Regions from separate parts of the Shewanella halifaxensis HAW-EB4 genome, predicted to be linked through region 1. Evidence: predicted binding sites of a transcription regulator. Region 1 holds the regulator's gene; the other holds the start of a gene.
What was found. The regulator MetJ, encoded in region 1, represses methionine synthesis genes. The targets are predictions, from matches to a motif close to TAGACGTCTAGACGTCTA.

Region 1 (7,705 bases):
CCGCACCAGAGAATGCCGATGGCTATCTTCTATAAGAGCTATGTTAACGCAGTTGGTGTGGCCGACATAGCCCAGTCAGATATCGATACGCTTAATCATTTGGATCCTGAAAATCCACCCGAAGTCTCTGATCTGAACTCACAAGGCCAAGTGGTTGGCGGTGCGATATCAGATCTTGGCGTCGCCTTAAGCTTCCCTCTCTCTATCGTGAATATGCCTATCTCTGTTGGAATATCACCTAAGTTTCAGCGAATTGATACCTACAATTATATCGCCAATGCAAACAACTTCGATGCCAGTGACTTTGATGACGTTATGTATCGCAATGATGAGACCAATTTTAATTTAGATGTCGGGGTGGCTATGCAGCCATTTGATGGCTTAACTCTGGGTCTATCAGGACGAAATCTGATCAGCCAAGATGTGGATACCATAGAGGTGGAAGGGCAGAAGTTTACTTACCGTGTTGAACCTCTCGTAACAGCAGGCGTAGCTTATGATTGGGAAATTTTATCGGTAACGACTGATATTGATCTGATTGAGAATAAGAAATTTAAAGAGCTGGATGGTACTCAATACTGGCGTCTAGGCGGGGAAGTGAGAGCCTTCAACTGGATGGCGTTACGCCTCGGTTATCGCCATGATATGAAAGACTCTACCGCCAACCTCTACTCTTTGGGCACAGGCTTTGCGTTCGGTGATTCATTTTTCTTAGATTTTACTGGTATGTTCGGCGATGACAATGCGGTAGGAGGGGTGTTGCAAACCTCCTATCATTTCTAACCAAGCTAACCCATTAGCTCTATTGTTGATTTAACGGTTAGGATAACAGCGCTACAGCCACATAAAGCCAGAGTGAATGCTCTGGTTTTTTGTTTGTCGACGCGGCCAATCAAGCGGCCTGCAACGAGGTACCCCAAAACGACTGACGGCAGTAACATCAATGAGATGTAAAAGTGCTCTAGGGTTAGCAGGCCTGCAAGTGCCAGAATGATCAAAGCGATCATCGAACTAAAGATAAAGAAGGCCGACAGGGCGGCGCGAAATTGGCCTGCATCTTTACCTGAAAGTAAAATGGCCAGCGGTGGTCCACCAATCGCGGCGATATTACCGAAGACGCCAGATAATACCCCAGCGATGAATAGGCTGAAACGGTTCACAGGAATGCTTAACTTCATTAGGCTCAGGCCGACGGCTAAGGCGACAATTCCAGCAATCGCAAGACCTAAGATCGGCTGCGGTGCGATTAAAATGAGGGTTGCACCTAGTATTCCTCCGGGAATACGGCCCAATAACGCGTACTGTAGACCGTTGAACTCGAGCTGACCTCGCTCCCGAAACAGTGTCAGTAACGCTATCGAGAACCCCATCATGATGACTGGCGCCGGAACTAAACTGGGATCGACGATATAGAGCAGCGGGCTTGCAACGACGGCTAGGCCAAAACCGATTAGGCTTTGGGTCAGTGCGCCACAAAAGATAATGAGCGAAGCGAGTAATAGTGTAGTGGGATCGATCATTAGGTTATCCAGCCATCTGGGCTAAAGTTAAGCGAGGAGGGGATCTCTACGCTCGACTTGAAGGTTTAGGTATTTTAACTTGCTACGAGGTAGCGGATCTCATATTTAGGCCAAAAACAGATAAGGACTGCTAAGCAGTCCTTATCTGGAGATCATGTTTACTGATAATCGGTGAAGATTATTCAAGTTCATCCCACTCAATACCCATCTCATCCATCAAACGCTTAACCTCAGCAGGCATGCTGTCGGGTTTATCTTTGGTAAGATCTTGATCGTTTGGTAGTGGCTGGCCAGTGTAAGCATGCAAGAATGCTTCGCATAACAGCTCACTATTAGTGGCGTGACGCAAGTTATTTACTTGGCGGCGTGTACGCTCATCGGTAAGCACCTTAAGTACTTTCAAAGGAATGGACACAGTGATTTTTTTCACTTGTTCATTCTTTTTGCCGTGTTCAGCATAGGGGCTGATATAATCGCCATTCCACTCAGTCATTGACTCACCTGTTATTTCTAAATTCGGGGCAGATTTTAACCCTTTAAATTGTGCAGTCAAATTATTGCCTCTTATTTATGACAATTGCAAATAGATTTCTATATGCATGGACGTCTAAACGGCTAAAATGGTTGACGAGGCGTGAGTGCTTAGGTACATTTAGACGTCCAGACATCTCTTGGCTGAAAATTAACAGGAAAAGGAGTAGTACATGACTGAGCGTAAACCAGCCACTGCGGCGGTACGTCAAGGAATTGAGTCCGATAGTCAGCATGGTGCCGTTGTTCCGCCGATTTATCTATCTACTAACTACTCTTTTGATGGCCATAACAATCCAAGAGACTTCGACTATAGCCGCTCAGGCAATCCAACCCGATCTATTCTAGGCGATGCCATCGCCGAGCTGGAAAAAGGCGCAACTGGTGTTGTGACCTGTACCGGAATGGCTGCGATTACTTTAGCGACAAGCTTGCTAGGACCCGATGACTTACTCGTTGTTCCCCATGATTGTTATGGCGGCAGCTATCGTCTATTCACCAATTTAGCTAAAAAGGGCCAGTTTAAGTTATTAGTGGTGGATCAAACCGACTCACAAGCGCTCAATCAGGCGATCGCCAAGAAACCTAAGATGGTCTGGTTAGAAACTCCATCGAACCCGCTGCTGCGTGTGGTAGACATTGAGGCTATCAGCTCAGCCAGTCATGAGGTTGGCGCATTGGTGGTTGTCGACAACACTTTTCTATCGCCAATTTTACAGCAGCCACTGCTTCTTGGTGCAGATATTGTGATCCATTCAACCACTAAATATATCAATGGTCATAGTGATGTGGTGGGCGGCGCGGTTGTGGCAAAAGATCCGGAGTTGGGTGAACTGCTGCACTGGTGGTCAAATACGCTAGGGCTAACGGGCTCAGCATTTGATAGTTATCTCACTTTGCGCGGAATTCGTACACTTGCAGTGAGAATTCGTGAACATCAGGCGAATGCACAGCGAATTCTTGATACCCTTGTTAACCATCAGGCCGTGTCCAAGATATACTACCCGGGACTTAAAGAGCATCCGGGTCATGAAATTGCGACTAAACAGCAAAAGGGCTATGGGGCCATGCTGAGTTTTGAGCTCAAGGGTAGCGAAGAACAGTTGGTCGCATTCTTAAAAAATCTTAACTTTTTTTCAGTTGCAGAAAGTCTTGGTGGCGTAGAAAGCTTAGTCGCCGTACCTGCAACTATGACGCATAGGGCGATGGAGCCAGAGGCACGCGCTGAAGCTGGGGTTAAGGATACGCTTATCCGTCTTTCTGTTGGTATCGAAGATGCTGATGATCTTGTTGCCGATATTGAAGCTGCGCTTAATGCCGCAGCCGCTTGTTAATTAAAGGGGTATACGATGGCACGCTGTCACTTACATAAATTTGGTGGCTCAAGTCTTGCGGATGCTGACTGTTACCGTCGCGTTGCTCATATTCTGCTGACTCATGGTCACAGTGATGATTTAGTGGTGGTGTCTGCCGCGGGTAAAAGCACCAACTTCTTGTATAATTTACTTGAGCTAAGTTCCTGTAAACAGTTGTGGCAAGAAGAGCTACAAATGTTGATTAGTTTCCAGCAAAATTTGATAGAGCAGTTGCTCTCAAATGAACAGGCGCGCGCTCTAAGGGAGCGACTCTCTAACGATAAGGCGCAGCTGATCAGCTTGTTATCGCTAGAGTCTATTAGTGATTACCAGAGCAACCAGGTGGTGAGCTTTGGTGAGCGCTGGTCTGCACGTTTATTGGCGGCGCTATTGCGTGAGTCTGGTGTGGCGGCATCCGATGTTGATGCGCGCACACTCTTGATTGCCGATGAGGCTGCGGTACCACAAATTCGCCTGCAGGAATCTCGTCAACGCGTTCATGCCATGACCGAAACGTACCCTAATGAGCGTTTAATTATTACCGGATTCATCTGTGCTAATAACCGTGGCGAGACTTTGCTACTGGGACGCAATGGCTCCGATTTTAGCGCCACCTTGATTGCCAGTTTGGCCGATATCGAGCGGGTAACTATTTGGACCGATGTAGAGGGCGTGTTTAATGCTGATCCGAATAAGATTAATGATGCTAAGTTACTCAGTAGCTTGTCATTAGCCGAAGCAAACCGCTTGGCGCACCTAGGCTCTCCGGTGCTGCATAACAGAACTCTACAACCCCTGTTTGATACTCAAGTAAGCCTAGCTGTACGTTCAAGTTATGCATCTCATACAGATTTTACCTTGATCGCACCTAAGAGCTCATCGGCGAGTGCGCCAGTGGTCACTAATCTAAGCAGCGTCGCGCTATTTAACCTTGAGCTTAAGAGTGATTTTAAACAGCTTATTGAGCTTCTTGAAGAAACCGGCTTAAGTCCGCTGGCCTATTGGGAGCTAGGGCAAGACCGTGTAGAGCTCACTGTCACCCTAGAGAACCACAAGCAAGTATTGGCATTGCTGGACGTTAACCGTGATGCCTTAGGTGTGAGTGACATTAAGATCACCGAAGATCTTGGTTTAGTGGCGCTTGTGAGCGCAGATGCAAGCCTGTATCGCCGCGGCTTTGCCAGATTACTCAGCCGTAATGCTAGACCGCTGTTTAATGATGGTATGAGCCTTGTGACCTTGGTGCCACAGGGACAAGTAAACTTGCTCACGCAAAAAGTACACCGTCGCTGCGCCGGTCCTCGAAAACGTATTGGCGTACTCTTGTTAGGGGTGGGCAATATTGGTGAAGCTTGGATTGAACTCTTTAGTGGTGCTAAGTCGGCACTGAATAAAGAGCTTGAAGCTAGCGTCGAGTTGGTCGGATTAGTCAGTTCACGTAAGGCACTGATCAGCGACGAGGGCATCGAGTTGGGCTCGTGGAAGCAGGCCTTTGAAGAGCATGCGACACCTTGGCAGTATAGTCACCTGTTTGATGAAGTGCATGAGCTTGAATGCGATGAAGTGATTGCACTCGATATCAGTGCCAGCGCCGATCTGACTCTTCAATACCCAGAGTTTTTTGCTCGTGGAATTCATGTTGTCAGTGCAAATAAGCTAGCGGGCTCAGGGCCACTAACTTTCTATCGAGAGCTGAAACAGCAGTTAGATAACCGCCGTCTATTTTGGCGTTATAACGCCAGTTGCGGTGCCGGTCTACCGGTACAGCATGCATTGAATGATCTGCATAATAGTGGCGATAGCATTGAGGCTGTTGGCGGTATTTTTTCAGGTACCCTGTGTTGGTTATTTGAAAACTTCGATGCTAAGAAACCTTTCTCTGAGCTAGTCATAGAAGCTAGAGGCTTAGGGATCACCGAGCCCGATCCGCGTGATGATCTATCGGGTCGAGACATGCAGCGTAAGCTGCTTATTCTGGCTCGTGAAATCGGCTTTGAAATTGAGCTTGAAGATATCGAGCTTAAGTCCTTGGTGCCGGATAATCTTGCTGAGTTGCCGTTAGAGCAATTTTTATTACGGATAAGTGAACTTGACGCCGACATGCTGCAACAGTTCGTCGCTGCGGCAGAGCAAGATAAAGTGCTGAGATATGTGGCGTCTTTAGATAAGGTCGATGGTGAGCTAAAGGCTGAGGTAGGTATACAGTGGGTCGATATTTCTCATCCTTACGCTAACTTAACGCCAGGTGATAATGTGTTTGTTATCCGTAGTGAGTTTTATCAAGACAATCCATTGATAATTCGTGGACCTGGGGCTGGCCGCTTAGTGACCGCCGCGGCTGTACAGTCAGACTTAGCGCATATTTGTCGAGATCTGCTGCAAGAATAATTTTCATTTTAATCAATTGTAAAGGGACTCATTTGAGTCCCTTTTTTGTTTTCAGCCCTAAACCACATTCTTCAGAAAGTAGATATTTTTACGGTCCCAATAAAAAAACTCAATTGCCTGCTTTTTGCGCTTGACTTCAAACTCAGTTTCTCTAGTATATGGACATATAGACGTCCAAACGTCTATATTGGAATGCAAATTAATACTGAAGTTGAGGAAGTTGAAATGGGTTTTCATCACGCACAACATGCAACATCATTAAACCAGAGCTTATCTGAGCTAAATGGTGACATTAACGTTTCTTTTGAATTTTTCCCGCCTTCAACTCCAGAGATGGAAAAGCTACTTTGGAACTCTATTCGTCGTTTAGAGCCATTAAATCCTAAGTTTGTTTCTGTGACTTACGGTGCAAACTCAGGCGTTCGTGATAGAACTCACGGTGTGATCGAGCGTATCCAAAAAGAAACGGACTTAGTGGCTGCGCCGCACCTTACCTTGGTTGACGCCAGTGACGAAGAGTTAAAAGAACTGGCTAAGCATTACTGGAACAGCGGTATTCGTGATATCGTCGCCCTGCGCGGAGACTTGCCAGAGGGTAGCCCTAAGCCTACGCGTTTTGCTAATGATCTTGTGAGTTTACTGCGCTCGGTGGCTGACTTTGATATTTCAGTGGCTGCGTATCCTGAAGTGCATCCCGATGCGAGTAATGCCCAGTCTGACCTTATTCATCTAAAAAAGAAGATCGATGCTGGTGCTAATCGTGCGATAACTCAGTTCTTCTTCGATGTTGAGTCTTACCTACGTTTCCGTGACCGCTGCGCCGCGGCGGGGATCGACGCCGAGATCGTACCGGGTATCTTGCCTGTCACTAACTTTAATCAGACTAAGCGTTTTGCAGCGATGACCAATGTGTCTATTCCTAGTTGGTTGCATCGTCAGTTTGAAGGGCTAGAGGATGACCCTACGACACGCCAGATGGTTGGTGCGAATGTTGCCATCGATATGGTTAAAGTCTTGTCTCGTGAAGGGGTGAAAGACTTCCATTTCTATACCCTAAACCGTGCTGAGCTAACTTATGCTATTTGCCACACCTTAGGGGTTAGGCCGGGTAAGTAGCTGACCTGGTTTCCCTCAAAAAAGCTAACTAATAATAACGATAGTTACATACTTTAAGTATGGGGATATCGAGAGTAGGAATTTCTGATAAGCTTGGTTAGAGGTGAGTTAGAGCAAAAGCATCTTAGGCTACGACGATAAAGGAGGCTTGTTAGCAATGCTATACACTCATAAAGCCAGTTGTCATTGTGGGGGAGTGCAGCTAGGTTTGATCTTACTCGACGGTCTTGTAGATTTACGCCGCTGTGATTGCTCTATGTGCCGTAGGAGAGGCGCAGTAGTGGCCTCCGTCTCTCTCGATAGTATTCATATTCTTAAGGGTACCGATAAACTGTCTCAATATCAGTTTAATACCTTCACTGCGAAACATTTCTTTTGTAAGATTTGTGGGATCTATACTCATCATCAGCGCCGTTCCAATCCTGAGCAATTTGGTGTGAACGTGGCTTGTATTGAGGGAGTTAACCCTTATGATCTTGGCGAGATCCCAGTGATGGATGGTATTAACCACCCTGCAGACCGCTACGATAGTGAGTTTAATTGAATGGGTCAGCAAGCTATGCGCCATAACGCTAACCATTGCCCCTTGTGTCAGGGCCTTAATCATTGTGCAGCGCAATCTGGCACGGGTATAGAACAGTGTTGGTGCAGTAAACAAGAGTTTCCAGACAAGAGCCTATTAGTGAGTGTTTTAGAGGCGAATGAACTGGTTGGTCTGAATGGAACTGCTTGTATTTGTGAGGCTTGTTTGCAGCGACTGCGGCAGTTGCAGGTCAAAGGTCGCACGCTTTATAA
Region 2 (7,705 bases), 150 kb from region 1:
ACGGTTTCAGCCAATGCCACATTGGCCCCCCCGTGAACAATCCCTAGTGGATTATGTACCGCTGGTGACGCAGGCATGGTTGCCTTCATATAGTCATCACCAATCTCGGTAATAGTGATCCCCATCGTCTGCATTAAGGTGCCTTTACCATGCATACCGGCGTCCATTTTCGCGCATACCTCAAGACTTACAGGCTTAAACCAAATCGACATATTTAATTTCCACTATTGTTGTTATTCATTCTTGACGTTTACTGCTAGTACTTATTTCTTAGCGCTTATTCTTAGCACTCATTCTTAGCACTGGGCACAGTCTACTTTGTCAGACAGGATCTTTAAACAGGTAAGATGAGTGACTTAAACTGGCTTATTGAAAGTAATTGCTAACAGATTGTGTCTTGCGCTCGCTTTGTGAGGCACTAGGTCGTGCATGAAGAGTATCAATGCCGAGTGAGTAGGAGTGAAGAGTAATAATGAGAGAGTAAGTTGGCCCGCGAGAATACTTAATATTTTTTGTCGATTACGTAAACGTACAACTTAGTGTGCATAATCGCGGGCCAGAGGGTAAAGAGATACGCTGTTCTATTTTTCTTTGTAAATAGTCGCGCAGCCTATCTTGCCAAGCTGAATTCTTTATTAAAGAAGATCTTCAACAGCATCTAATGTGAGCTTTATCATATCGTTTAGTGTCTGCTGACGCTCTTCGGCCGTTAGGTGTAAGCCTTGGCGAAGGTGATCGGTTACCGTCATCATAGCCAGTGCGTTAGCACCAAACTCGGTCGCTACACCATAAAGACCTGCTGCTTCCATTTCGACACCTAAGATGCCGTACTTTTCCATCAAGTCGTAACGGTTCTCATCGCTGCTATAGAACAGGTCTGAAGAGTACAAGTTACCCACATGGTAGCTAGCACCTAACTTTTCAGCAGAGTCTGCAGCACGCTTCAACAAGTTAAAATCGGCAATCATAGCAAAATCTGTGTTAGCAAAACGGGTTCTGTTAACGGCAGAATCTGTGCTCGCGCCCATCGCCATTACCACATCCATCAACTTAATATTGTTACTTACCGCACCACATGAACCAATGCGGATAATGTTCTCAACGCCATATTCGGTGATTAGCTCTTTGGCATAAATTGAGATCGATGGGATCCCCATGCCTGAACCCATTACAGAGATCTTCTTGCCTTTGTATTCACCGGTATAACCCAACATATTACGAACATCAGTCACTAGTACTGCATTATCTAAAAAGTTGTCTGCAATGTATTTAGCTCTTAGCGGATCGCCAGGCATTAATACGGTTTTAGCAAATGCGCCATCAGCGGCATTGATATGTGGAGTCATGATATTTTCCTCAAAAAATTTAGGTGCTTGCTTGCGCTATGTAAGCAAGCACTTTTCATCTAAAAACTAATAAACAAACACATTATTTACCCAGCGAGTTAACCCGCTAAGCTATATAGTAAACCTGCGATGGTACCGCTCATTAAGTTCGCTAGAGCAGCGGCAATCAGTGCCTTCATACCTAGAGCACTTAAGTCATGGCGACGTTCAGGGCAAAGTGCCGCTAAACCACCAATGACCATGGCCAGTGAGCCGATGTTAGCGAAACCGCACAGTGCGAAACTGATAATGATTTGGGTCTTTTCTGATAGCTGGTCAGACACTTTTAAGAAGTCGATATAAGCAACGAACTCGTTAATCACCATCTTCTGGCCGATAAACGACGCCGCTTGTGTCGCTTCACTCCAAGGCACACCCATCACCCATGCAAGTGGTGCAAGTAGGTAACCTAATATAGCCTGCATGGTTAGGTCTTCAATACCAAACCAACCACCTATGCCGCCTAAAATACCGTTAACCATGGCGATCAGTGCGACAAACGCTAATAGCAGCGCTGATACAGACAATACTTGCTGCATGCCCATTGCTGCGCCGCCCGCTGCTGCATCGAGAACATTAGCTGGCTTGTCAGTCACATCGTCCATCACTTTCTTGATGTCGTTTAGTGGTGTTTCGGTCTCAGGCCATATCAACTTAGCAAACAGTAAACCTGCTGGCGCCGTCATAAATGCAGCAGTAAGCACGTATTTAACGTCAACGCCCATCTGGATATAACCAATCATGGTGCCGCCAGCAACCGATGCCAAGCCGCCAGTCATTACTGCGAATAGCTCAGAGCGAGTCATGTGCTTTACAAATGGGCGTACCATTGAAGGGGCCTCAATTGGGCCTACAAAGATATTGGCTGTTGCTGATAGTGATTCCGCACGGCTAGAACCCAGTAGCTTTGATAAACCGCCACCAATAAGGCCAATAATCAATTGCATAATACCAAGATAATAAAGTACGGCGATCAATGAGCTAATGAAAACCACAACAAATAGCACGTTAATAACAAAAATGAAGCCAACACCAAATTTAGCCAGATCACCAAATAGGAATGCTAAGCCTTCATTGGCATAGCCGATAACGTGCATCACACCACTTGATGCACCATCAAGCACTGCCTGACCCATAGGAACGTACATAACAAAGGCACCAAAGGCGACTTGAAATGCCAGCGCACCCAGTACGGTTCTAGGGTTAATTGCTTTTCTATTTTCTGATAATGCAACCGCTAAGCCCATAAGGCAAAGCATGCCGAACAAACTGATGAAAACTTCCATACATTTATTACCATTTAAATATCAATATGACGGCAGTGTATACAGACGGAATTTTGCTGCAAGGAAATTGCTCTAGTTTGGCGAAGATAAACGATGTTTTTATCGGCTTGGACAACAAATCTTAATGAAACGGGTGAAAAACAAATAAAACACAACAAGCAGAAAACACAAAGGCAGTACATGACTTACAATAAGACCACCAACACACATAACTTTAAACATAAGAGTTAAAATTTAGGCAGCTTATAAACAGCCTAATTTGACTCTTAAAGCACAAAAAACAGATCAAACAACTACAAAACTGAAAGTTTACCACCTAAAAAGTGAGGTTCAATGAATTCATTTAGCAAAGAAGTTGTGGTTTTAACTCCAATCTTTGCGCCATTATTAGCTAACTGATCTTAAATCGAGGTTAAGGCATACTAGAAATTGCACCTTTCCGTCTTAGCTTTTCCTAGGGTCTACAATCTGCTCTTCCTAGAACCTGCTTCTAACCTGTGACGGCATAAATGCCGACCTACTTTAAAAGAAGGACCTAGTATAAATAGGTACTAGGCGCAAGGCAGGTCGATCATAATTTGTCTTCAGCTAGTTTTACTCGTAACTGCTTATCATGTACACGACTGAGCAATACAATGGCAGATATTGCTCCCACCAGCGCCATTGCCATATCGGACTGGGTGTCCCACACGTATCCTTGCGTGCCTAAAAACGCCTCGGCATCCTCACCTGTCAACTCGGCAACCCACCACTCTATTAGCTCATAAAAAGCAGAGAATGCTAAAGTAAAACAGACTGCAAGAAAGTTACACCAAGCACCTAATTTAACAACACTGAGGCGTATAAACACTTCACGCGCCAAAATAGCGGGAATAAAACCTTGGGCAAAATGCCCGACCTTGTCGTAGTTATTACGCTCCCCGCCCGTCCAATCGCTAATCCAATCAAACAGCGGCACCTCGGCATAAGTGTAATGCCCACCGACCATCAAAATAATGCAGTGAACCAAGATCAAGCCGTAGGCCAAATTCGTTAATGTGAAGCTATTGCGGGTGTAGATCAGAATAGGCAGGGCGATTAAGGCCGGTACGACCTCTAAAAACCAGGTAAATTGATCCTTAGGATTAATCCCTGACCAGATTAATACGGCGAAGAATGTCACTAGCCATACAGCACTTTTATTCAAAATTTCGCCCTCATATACCATATTGTTCTAAATTAAGAATAAACACTTTAGCCATCTAGCCCTCCACAGCCACCATAAAAAGTGCTACTTTGTTACCTCTGTTACGCTTTCGAAGTAAATTTCAGTTGTGAAGGCTTTGCAGTCCTTAGTACATTGGTAGTCTATACCCAAACCACTCCTACAACGTAGAGTTTAGTCGTCTCTGCGGTGGCATTAAGTATACATAATACATATAAACTAAAAGGGTACATAAATCATGGCGAAACATTCGCTGGACAAGGATAAAATTAAGATCCTGCTGTTGGAAGGCGTCCACCAATCTGCGGTAGATGTATTTGAACGTGCGGGTTACACCAACATTGAATATCACAAAGCATCACTAGCTGAAGATGAATTACAAACAGCGGTTAAAGATGCACACTTCATTGGTATCCGCTCCCGTACCCAATTGACTGAAGAAGTATTATCCCAAGCCGACAAACTCATCAGTGTTGGTTGTTTCTGTATTGGTACCAATCAGGTCAGTCTCGCTGCGGCTGAAAAGCTGGGGATCCCGGTATTCAACGCGCCTTTCTCAAATACCCGTAGCGTAGCGGAACTGGTATTGGGCGAGATCATCATGCTACTGCGTGGGATCCCACAGCGTAATGCATTGGCTCACCGTGGTGGTTGGCTAAAGAGTGCTTCGGGAAGTTATGAGGCTCGCGGTAAGACCTTAGGTGTCATCGGCTACGGTCATATTGGTACTCAGCTTGGTATTCTTGCAGAAACTTTGGGTATGCGCGTTATCTTCTTCGATATCGAAGACAAGCTACCACTGGGTAATGCACAGCAAGTGCACTCTCTACAGCAGCTGCTATCACTTGCCGATGTGGTGAGTTTACACGTACCAGAAACACCACAGACCAAAGAGATGCTCAGCTATGAAGAGCTGGCCTGTATGCGTAAAGGCAGCATTTTAATTAATGCTTCTCGCGGTACCGTTGTCGATATTGATGCGCTCGCGGCTTCATTAAAAGAGGAGCACCTTGCTGGCGCCGCCATCGACGTGTTCCCTATCGAGCCTAAGTCGAATGACGATGAATTTATCAGCCCACTACGCGGCTTAGATAATGTGTTGCTGACGCCACATGTTGGCGGTAGCACGGCTGAAGCTCAAGAGAATATCGGTATCGAAGTCGCGGGTAAGTTGGCTAAATACTCAGACAATGGCTCGACCATGACGGCGGTGAACTTCCCAGAGGTGTCACTTGCTCAACACTCTGGTACGTCGCGCTTACTGCATATTCACCGTAACCGCCCTGGAATCTTGATCCAAATTAACTCCGCGTTTGCAGAAAAAGGCATTAACATTGCTGCTCAGTATCTACAAACAACCGCTGAAATTGGCTACGTGGTAATGGAAGTCGATTCAGATCAGGCCGAAAATGCATTGGTTGAATTGCAAGCGATTGAAGGCACGATTAGAACCCGTTTACTTCACTAAAGCTGGGGAAATCTGGGTAAATCAGAGTCATGACTAATTCAGAGTCATGACTAGTCGATTCAGGCTTAGGTTAAGAACAGAAGATGCGTTGGTTGAGTTGCAAGCGATTGAAGGCACGATTAGAACCCGTTTACTTCACTAATAAACTTGTACTTGGTTTAAATCGATGAGTAAGGCCGTATAATTCACATTATACGGCCTTTGTTCTTTATATATATTGAGTAGCAATAGTTTGAACTGCTGCGCTTGCACGGCAAGATTTTAGCGGTACAATCATTGTCCTTATTGGTTTAATTCTTGGATCCTCATATGACGCTGTCAACTTCTCAGCCAACTTGGCCTCTTAATGGACAACAGCCTGAACTGCTTTTTTCTGAATTAACACACCTAGGTTTAATCTCAGTCACTGGGGAGCAAGGTCGCAGCTTTATTCACGGCCAAGTCACTACCGATATCAGCTCGCTTGAAAGCGACCAATGGCGCTGGGGCGCGCATTGCGATCCTAAAGGTAAGATGCTGGCCAGCTTTAGAACCTTCGCCAAAGGTGACACCCTTTTCTTGATGATGCCAAAAGAGACCTTGGCACTGGATCTACCTCAGTTGCAAAAATATGCGGTATTTAGTAAAGCTGAGCTGTCTGATGCCAGTGATCACTGGTTATTGTTAGGCGTGGCGGGCGAACAAGCTAAAACATGGTTAACGGCTCAGTTTGGCGAGCTTACCGATGAGCTAACCTTAATCGATAACGGCATGATCATCCACGATGCGGGTCGGTTTATCCTCGCGATAGAACAAGACCAAGCCGCATCACTTATCAGTGCTATCGAACAACCTATCTATGATGCTACTGCATGGCAGGCACTGGAAATCGCTGCCGGTTATCCAAACCTAGGTGCTAATCATCAAGGACAGTTTGTACCGCAGATGTGTAATGTCCAAGCAGTCAATGGGATCAGCTTCAATAAGGGCTGTTACATGGGACAAGAGACGATTGCTCGAATGAAGTACCGCGGGGGTAACAAGCGTGCGCTTTACATTGTTAGCGGCACGGTATCAACACCTTTAACAGCCGATAGCCAGCTTGAAATTGCACTAGAAGACGGTGAAGGATTTCGCCGCGCAGGCACTATCATCGAGGCTGTTCAACGGGGTGACCAGGTATTATTAACAGCGGTATTAGCTAATGATACTCAACTTGATGCTAAGTTAAGAGTTGCCGATGATGCGAGCTCTGAACTGACATTAATTGCGCTGCCTTACTCGCTAGAAGAGCAAGATTAATCCAGCCCCCAATTCGTTCGTAATAGAAAAGGCGCTTTATGCGCCTTTTTGTTTATCCCGACTAATCAAGACTAAATCTAACCCGTCTCATTGTGAGCATCGCGAACTTTAGTCAGCTCATCAACAATCTGCTTAAAATGCTGCACTAACTTTGGGTCAAACTGCTTTCCAGCTTCACTCTCGATTAAGGTCATGGTCGCCTCCACTGTCCACGCTTTCTTATAGGGGCGAATCGAAGTTAAGGCGTCAAACACATCGGCAATCGCCACTATCCGACCCTCTATTGGGATCTCCTCAGCCGACAGCCCATTGGGGTAACCGCTGCCATCCCATTTCTCGTGATGTGTTAAGGCGATTCGACGCGCCATCTCCAGCAATGGATCATTGTGCTCACCGATGATCTCGGCGCCGATTTCGGCGTGAAGCTGCATCTCCACCCACTCTGTAGCATCGAGCTTAGCTGGCTTTTTTAAAATAGAGTCTGGTGTGCCTATTTTACCGATATCATGCATAGGCGCAGCATTGTAAATCAGCTCGCAATAGTATTCAGGTAAACCCGATTGAACCGCCAACAAGCGCGCATAGTGACTCATTCTGACAACATGTAAGCCAGTCTCGTTATCTTTATATTCTGCTGCGCGGCCCAGACGACGAATGATCTCGAAACGTGTTTCTTCGAGCTCTTTAGTTCGCACTTTAACTTCCTGCTCGAGTAGACATTTTTGGTCGTAGAGAGCCAAATGGGTTTTTACCCTCGCCTTCACAACAGGCGCACTGACGGGTTTTGTAATGTAATCGACGGCGCCAAGCTCAAACCCTTGCGTCTCATCGGCGACATCGCTAAGGGCGGTGACAAAGATGACGGGAATATGGCAAGTTAATGGTTCTTGCTTTAGTCGCTTACATACCTCATAGCCATTCATTCCCGGCATCATCACATCCAGAAGAATAAGATCCGGTGTGGTTTTACTCGCCAATGCAAGGGCTTTGGGGCCATCAATCGCAACCTTAACTCGGTAGTCCCCACCTAAGATCCCAACCAAAATATCAATATTCTCGGGGGTATCATCCACAACTAAAA

Region 2: serA (phosphoglycerate dehydrogenase) is a predicted target of MetJ. The motif match lies at 3,906-3,923, and genes of this name have one in related genera.

Annotation. Positions count from the first base shown of each region.
Region 1 is NC_010334.1:747,723-755,427, forward strand. Features, by position in the region: gene SHAL_RS03175 (conjugal transfer protein TraF) at 1-783, shown strand, start outside; gene SHAL_RS03180 (sulfite exporter TauE/SafE family protein) at 789-1,520, opposite strand; gene metJ (met regulon transcriptional regulator MetJ) at 1,699-2,013, opposite strand; gene metB (cystathionine gamma-synthase) at 2,225-3,385, shown strand; gene SHAL_RS03195 (bifunctional aspartate kinase/homoserine dehydrogenase II) at 3,401-5,794, shown strand; gene metF (methylenetetrahydrofolate reductase) at 6,020-6,910, shown strand; gene SHAL_RS03205 (GFA family protein) at 7,068-7,454, shown strand; gene SHAL_RS03210 (cysteine-rich CWC family protein) at 7,455-7,705, shown strand, end outside.
Region 2 is NC_010334.1:896,390-904,094, reverse strand. Features, by position in the region: gene SHAL_RS03725 (PaaI family thioesterase) at 1-212, opposite strand, end outside; gene deoD (purine-nucleoside phosphorylase) at 636-1,346, opposite strand; gene SHAL_RS03715 (NupC/NupG family nucleoside CNT transporter) at 1,445-2,671, opposite strand; gene SHAL_RS03710 (DUF2238 domain-containing protein) at 3,243-3,878, opposite strand; gene serA (phosphoglycerate dehydrogenase) at 4,114-5,343, shown strand; gene ygfZ (tRNA-modifying protein YgfZ) at 5,653-6,624, shown strand; gene SHAL_RS03695 (response regulator) at 6,702-7,705, opposite strand, start outside.